Regions from separate parts of the Halomonas sp. 3F2F genome, predicted to be linked through region 3. Evidence: predicted binding sites of a transcription regulator. Region 3 holds the regulator's gene; each other region holds the start of a gene.

Region 1 (2,274 bases), on a different contig from region 3:
CAGGGTCAGATCAAACTTGTCGAAGAAGTAGATAGCGGCAATATTATTGATGGTTAGTTCGACGCCAAAGCAGAGCCCGTAAACAATAAACAGCGCCCATACGCGAATATCTTTTGCTGCGGCTAGAAAGCTTTGTACTGCGCTATTTTCACCTGTGGCTTCGGGTAACTCACCGCGGGCGCGCAGGTCGCTAAAGTTGCCATCGGGAGCGTCTTGGGTAAACAGCCAATAGCCAATCCCAGTAAAAAACAGTACGACGCCAGGCACTACCATTGCTAAGCGCCACCCTAGCGTTTCACTAACGCCAAGCATTAGTAGACCTGAGAAGATCAACGGCATCAGAATTTGCGTCGTACCGCCGCCCAAGTTTCCCCAGCCAGCACTTGTCGCATTGGCGGTGCCAACGACATTTGGCGCAAACATCATCGTGGTGTGATATTGGGTGATCACAAAGGATGCGCCGATGGCTCCGATGGCTAAGCGAGCGAGTAAGAAGGTCTCAAAGCTATTGGCAAAACCTATGCCCATAACGGGCACAGCGCCGAGCATCAACAAACCGGTATAGGTTTTACGAGGCCCAATTTTATCGCATAGCACGCCAATGAGCAGGCGGACGATAACGGTAATAGCAACGGAGGCAATAATGGTATTGCCGATCTGCGTTTGGGTGAGTGATAAATCTTCACGGACCACTGCCATCAGTGGAGCGATGCCAAACCAGCCAAAAAAGCAGATATGGAACGCGAACCAAGAAAAGTGGAACGCGCGCATTTGAGGGGTAGAGAAGTTTAATAGCCGAATGCGGTTAGCTTTATTGCGAATGTCCATGGATGGCCTCACAGAGCACGATACGAGTGGGTCAAAACATGGCGCTTGGAAAGGCGCTATGTTGTTAACGAGAACATGCCTTCGCCATTGAAGGGCAGGCTCGACGCACTCGTACCCGTTGGGCCTGGTCCACGCCTACCATCATTCAGTAAGAGTGAAGCAATTAGTTCGCCATAAGATTATTTTAATTTTAAAATCAGTTTCTTATGTGTGTTTGTTTAATAGGTGGAGAGTTTCAGTAGGCTGGTAATGCACCAAGGTGGCGCATCTGCGGTGAAGACGTGCGACACCTGAGTGCTGGTTATTCGTGCAAATAAACAGCGTCAATATCCAGTGTTGAACTTTCACCTATCGCTTCAAAGTGAGTTTCTAGCCAGCGTTCGGCGGCATCACGCCCTTGCTCAAACAGATGACATAGAAACGCCCATTCTGAATTCATTTTGCTAGATACCGAGAGGTCCTCTAGCGCCTGTTCGCCACTGATACGGTGGAAGAGCGCTTGCTGATAGCAGTTTTCGATGCCCTGTTCATCCAGTGTGCGCTTAAGCAGCGCAATCATGCGTATTTCTTTAATCAGGGCGGAATTAAAGGTAATTTCATTTAGTCGATTCATTATGGCTGAGGCAGACGTGGGGACTTCTTCTCTACTGATGGGGTTAATCTGTACCAACAGAATGTCGCGTGCGCTGCACTCCTCCATTAAAGGGAACAGCGCTGGGTTACCCATATAACCGCCATCCCAGTACGCTTCACCCTCTATCTCAACGGCTTGAAATACAAATGGCAGGCAAGCAGAGGCCATCACCGCATCTACACTCATCTCTTCGCGGCGAAAGACGCGCTGTTTTCCAGTACGAACGTTAGTGGCTGTCACAAATAGCTTAAGCTGCTCACAACGTCTTACACGTTCGAAATCAATATGTTCGGCGACAATGTCACGCAATGGATTAATATTCAGAGGGTTCAGTTGGTAGGGGGATACCAGGCGGCTTAAAAGGTCCATAGCCACATAACCCGGTGAGTGATCGAGAGACCAGTTTCCGGTAAGTACATCAAGTGGTGAGCGGCGAATTGGGCTCGCCATACCCGCTCGACTAACCGCTTTCCAAAACTGGTGTAACGCTTGGCGAGCCGTTTCTTTGTTACCGCGGGTGAGGGCGTCTGCCATGACCACACCATTCATTGCGCCAGCGCTTGTGCCACTGATGCCCTCTATTTCGATACGGTCATCTTCAAGTAAGCGGTCGATGACACCCCATGTATAAGCACCGTGGGCTCCACCGCCCTGTAAAGCGAGATCTAGCTTTTTGATCTGCGACATTGCCTTCCCTGCTGAGTGAGTGATTAAAAGCGCAGTAACCCACTCAGCATGGCATAAAAGGGTGTGATATGTGTACGCCTGCTAGGCAGGCGTACAGCACGTCATCAAGGTGAATCTGCTAATGG
Region 2 (2,274 bases), on a different contig from region 3:
CGAGGTTAAAAACTTGAATGAGTGAAAACTCCCATGCTTGAAGACCACCGCGCTGGTCCGCGCCATGATTCACTGCTAACTGCCTATCCAGAAGATGAAAGTAATAGCGGTTGGATGATTAGCTATATTGACATCATGACGCTACTGGTAGCCTTGTTCGTTATTATTATTGCTGCGGCAAATGTGACAAGCCCATCATTGTTTCAGCAAGAAACAGCCGATGAGTACGGCTATGAGTCATCGCCTGCTAGAGAAATACCCCTGCCGGATGCGCTTGCTGAAGTCCGCCAGCAGCGCACGGTACTCGGCGTATCACCTAGTAGTGATACGCTCAGCCCGTTTGCGATTAGCGCTGCGTTGGGTGTGGCAGGGTTGCCTAAAGCTCGCACTGCTGTTGTGGAGGCGCCACCTTTATTGGCGCGGATTGAAGAAGACTCGATAGATACGCAGACATCGGCTGTCACTAGTAGTCTTCCGCAGTTGCTGCTGCCTACCGATGAGCGTCAGGCTGTTTCACCGTTGGCGGATTACATGGTAGTGCTCACCGACCGTCCACCTATTAATGTACAAAAAGTGTCTGATGTGGCGATGAATAGCGCATTAGCACTTGATGAGAGATTGGCTGAGCGTGTGGAGGCCTCGACGTATCTACCTAATTTGGAAGGCGTTGAAGTTTCCCGGGTCGCCGAAGGGATCAGCCTGCGTGTACAAGATCGGTTGCTATTTCCCTCTGCCGATGCTCAGTTGACAGAAGGGGGCTCAACGCTAGTGGGGTCGTTGATGGATACCATTCAGCGCTTCGAGGGGGAAGTATGGGTGGAGGGGCACTCTGATAGCCAATCCATCAATACCCCAGAGTTTTCGTCCAACTGGGCGCTTTCAAGTGCGCGGGCGATTGCGATCGTTGAGGCACTGGAAGCCGCAGGGGTTGCTCCGGAGCGTTTACGAGCGGTTGGACTAGCCGCAACCCAGCCACTAGAAGATAACGATACTGTTGAAGGGCGAGCGCGCAACCGTCGCGTTGAGGTGGTTATTCACGTTGACTAGGGAATAGATCAAAAAAACCCGCCGGGGAGGCGGGTATGAAAGGGCTTGTCTCACTGCAGCCCACTGGCATCAGGTGAGGGGTGTACAAGGTTGCCAGTGGGTACAATTTGAGTATAGCTATTTGTGGGCTTTTGCCAAGGGCTTGTCGAATTTTCTTCAATTTATTTGCGCGCTATTTTGGTGCGTCATGATTGCGTTGTTTTGGTGCTTATAAAAAGACAGCTGGTTTTTATGAGCCAATCTTCTGATTATTAACAATAAAATTGTATTGGCATACAAACTGCTTGGTTGCTTATCTAAAAGTGGGCGTGTGTAACGACTTTTAAGATTGCAAAAAGGTGGTGCTATGACCGAACAAAGGCATACTGCGTTGCCCAGTGATGCTCAGTCACCAATAGACCCAGCGCCTCAACCGCGTTTGGTAGTCACCGACTTGGATGGTTCATTACTAGATCACCACAGTTATGATTTCTCACCTGCCAAGCCCTGGCTTGCCCGCCTTAAACAGCTAGGGGTTCCGGTCATTCCGGTTACCAGTAAAACTCGCGCTGAACTCATTCCCCTTCGTGAAGCCCTTGGGCTAACGGCGACTCCCTTTATTGCTGAAAATGGTGCCGTTATTGGTCTGCCGCCTGGTTGGTGTCATGCGCGTTTAGATCGCCCTGGTAATGGCCGGGATGGCGTCGTTATTAAACACACCGGCGTTGATAGTGGCTTCATTAAAGCGCGACTAAACGTTTGGCGTAAGCGCTTGGGCGTTCGGTTTACCCGCATGGGCGACTTAAGTCTTCAGCAGGTAATGGCGTTAACTGGGCTTGATGAAATCCGTGCGAAAGCAGCGCGGCAGCGGGAGGGGAGTGAGCCGCTTATTTGGGAGGATAATGCAGCTGCACTTGAAACGTTTCGCATTGCGCTTGAAGGCGATGGCCTTGAACTCACTCAAGGGGGACGCTTTTGGCATGTGATCGGGCGCTTATCTGACAAAGGTGGTGCTGTAGAGTGGCTAATCAAGCGATTTACTGCATTACGAGGCAGTCAACCACTGTCATTGGGCTTGGGCGATGGCCCAAACGATATCACGATGCTGGAAACCGTCGATCAAGCGGTGGTGATTCGAGGTTGCCACGCACTTAATGTTGAGCCGCACAACAGCGCGCTATATCGAACAAACGCGACTGGGCCAGCTGGCTGGGCTGAGGGGGTAGCCCACTGGTGGGGGCGAGATGA
Region 3 (2,274 bases):
CGCCCGGGAGCAGCGCCTTGAGTCGCTACTGGAAGATTTTCACATCACGCACATTCGTGACAACTTCGGCATGAGTCTTTCGGGCGGAGAGCGTAGACGTGTTGAGATCGCACGCTCCCTCGCGACAGAGCCTGCCTTTATTCTGCTTGATGAGCCGTTTGCCGGCGTTGACCCGATCTCAGTGGGTGATATTAAAACGATCATTCGAGCCCTCAAAAAACGCCATATCGGCGTACTAATCACTGATCATAACGTCAGGGAAACACTAGATATTTGCGATATTGCCTACATTGTAGGTGACGGTCATATCATCGCCAGTGGCCCCCCTCAGGAAATTCTCAACAACCAGCGGGTAAGAGACGTTTATTTGGGGGCTGATTTCCGCCTGTAAACAGCCACCTGCAAAAAAAATAGTAGTGGTGGCATAGTTATTGCACTTGCACCAAGCCATAACTCGCACTAGGGTGGAGCTTTCTGATTAACGAGTGGTTCTCAGATGGTCATGAAAGCTTCTCTTCAATTGCGTATCGGTACACAGCTGACCATGACACCTCAGCTGCAGCAGGCCATCGCCCTGTTACAGCTATCAACGCTGGACCTCCGTCAAGAAATTCAGCAAGCACTTGATGCCAATCCAATGCTTGAGCAGGAAGATGAGTTCGGCGAACAGGCCGTTAGTGAACCCCAGGAAGTTGAATGGTCCGAAAGCATTCCTAACGAACTCTCAACTGACAGTGACTGGTCAGACACTTATCAAGACCTAGGTAGCCATGGTGCCAGCAGCGAGGGGCCTGACTTTGAGCGTCAAGCCGCTGGTCAAAGTTTGCATGGCCACTTACTTTGGCAACTCGCCATGACAGATTTTTCACCACGCGACCATGCCATTGCTGAAAGCCTCATCGATGCACTGGATGCCAACGGCTACCTAACTCAACCTCTCAATGACATTCGCGAAGGACTTAAAGCCCAAGGGCATGAAGGCCTTAGCCAGCGTGAAGTTGAAACAACCTTGCTGCGCCTTCAACAGTTTGAGCCCACCGGTGTATTTGCTCGCGACCTGCGGGAGTGCTTAATGCTGCAGCTCGCCTCACTACCCGAAGATACACCGCTGCTGATGCCTGCCAAGCGCTTAGTGCGTCAATTTCTTGAAGCGCTCGGTAAAGATGATGTGCGTTTGCTAAAGCGGCGGTTAAGTCTAGATGATGAGCAGCTTGATGACGTAATCCGCTTGATCCGCAGCCTGGACCCTCGCCCCGGGAGCGCCTTTGGCGACACAGATGACAGCTACGTAACGCCAGATTTAGTCGTCCGCCATGACCACGAAGGATGGCACCTGGAGCTAAACCCAGAGGCACTGCCGCGCTTGCGCATTCAACCTGACTACGCAAGCCTCATCAAACGGGCTGACAAGAGCCAAGATAACCAATTTTTAAAAGAGCATCTCCAGGAAGCGCGCTGGCTCATCAAGAGCCTTTCAAGTCGAAATGATACGCTACTGCGGGTGGGCCGAGAAATCATAGCTCGCCAGATAGGCTTTCTGGAACACGGTGAAGAAGCCATGAAACCGCTGATCTTAGCCGATATCGCAGACGCCGTTGAAATGCATGAATCTACTATTTCCAGGGTCACCACCCAGAAATATATCCATACCCCGCGCGGTGTGTTCGAACTCAAATACTTCTTTTCCAGCCAAGTAAGTGGCCAGGACGGCGGCGACAGTCACTCCAGCACCGCCATCCGGGCTCGAATCAAAAAACTGGTGCAAGATGAACCGCCCGGCAAACCGCTCTCAGACAGCCGCCTCGTGGCGCTATTGGAAGAGGGTGGCATTAATGTAGCAAGGCGAACGGTGGCCAAATATCGTGAATCAATGGGTATTCCCTCTTCAAGCGAGCGCCGCCGTTTACGCTAATAAAACAGTGCTAACGAGACAAAGTCTGTCTAGGGGCTTTGCAATAGCGCAAAAAGGGTTACAATCGAAGAACAGTCCGATGGATAAGGAGCACGTCAATGCAAGTAAATATCACTGGTCATCACGTAGATCTGACTGACGCCTTGCGTGACTATGTAAATGAGAAGCTGGAACGCGTTGAGCGCCATTATGACAATATCACCACCGTACAAGTGACCTTATCTGTTGAAAAGGAGCGTCAGCAAGCTGCCTGCACCCTGCATGCTGCAGGTGCCGATCTACACGCAGAAGCATTAGACAATGATATGTATGCTGCGATTGATGCACTAGCGGACAAAATTGACCGTCAACTCGTTAAACAC

The links. Region 3 encodes sigma-54, which starts transcription at its own class of promoters, with help from an activator protein. Its sites were predicted from a motif close to TGGCACNNNNNTTGCTNT; they were not measured.
Region 1: a site for sigma-54 is predicted at 985-1,002, ahead of INT21_RS01690 (NarK family nitrate/nitrite MFS transporter). Genes of this name have one in related genera too.
Region 2: a site for sigma-54 is predicted at 1,317-1,334, ahead of INT21_RS17745 (HAD-IIB family hydrolase). Genes of this name have one in related genera too.

The regions. Positions count from the first base shown of each region.
Region 1 is NZ_JABUZE010000017.1:65,634-67,907, forward strand. Features, by position in the region: gene INT21_RS01690 (NarK family nitrate/nitrite MFS transporter) at 1-828, opposite strand, end outside; gene INT21_RS01695 (patatin-like phospholipase family protein) at 1,130-2,149, opposite strand; gene INT21_RS01700 (CZB domain-containing protein) at 2,254-2,274, opposite strand, start outside.
Region 2 is NZ_JABUZE010000175.1:77,348-79,621, forward strand. Features, by position in the region: gene INT21_RS17740 (OmpA family protein) at 34-1,047, shown strand; gene INT21_RS17745 (HAD-IIB family hydrolase) at 1,394-2,274, shown strand, end outside.
Region 3 is NZ_JABUZE010000130.1:86,213-88,486, forward strand. Features, by position in the region: gene lptB (LPS export ABC transporter ATP-binding protein) at 1-391, shown strand, start outside; gene INT21_RS12925 (RNA polymerase factor sigma-54) at 497-1,912, shown strand; gene hpf (ribosome hibernation-promoting factor, HPF/YfiA family) at 2,011-2,274, shown strand, end outside.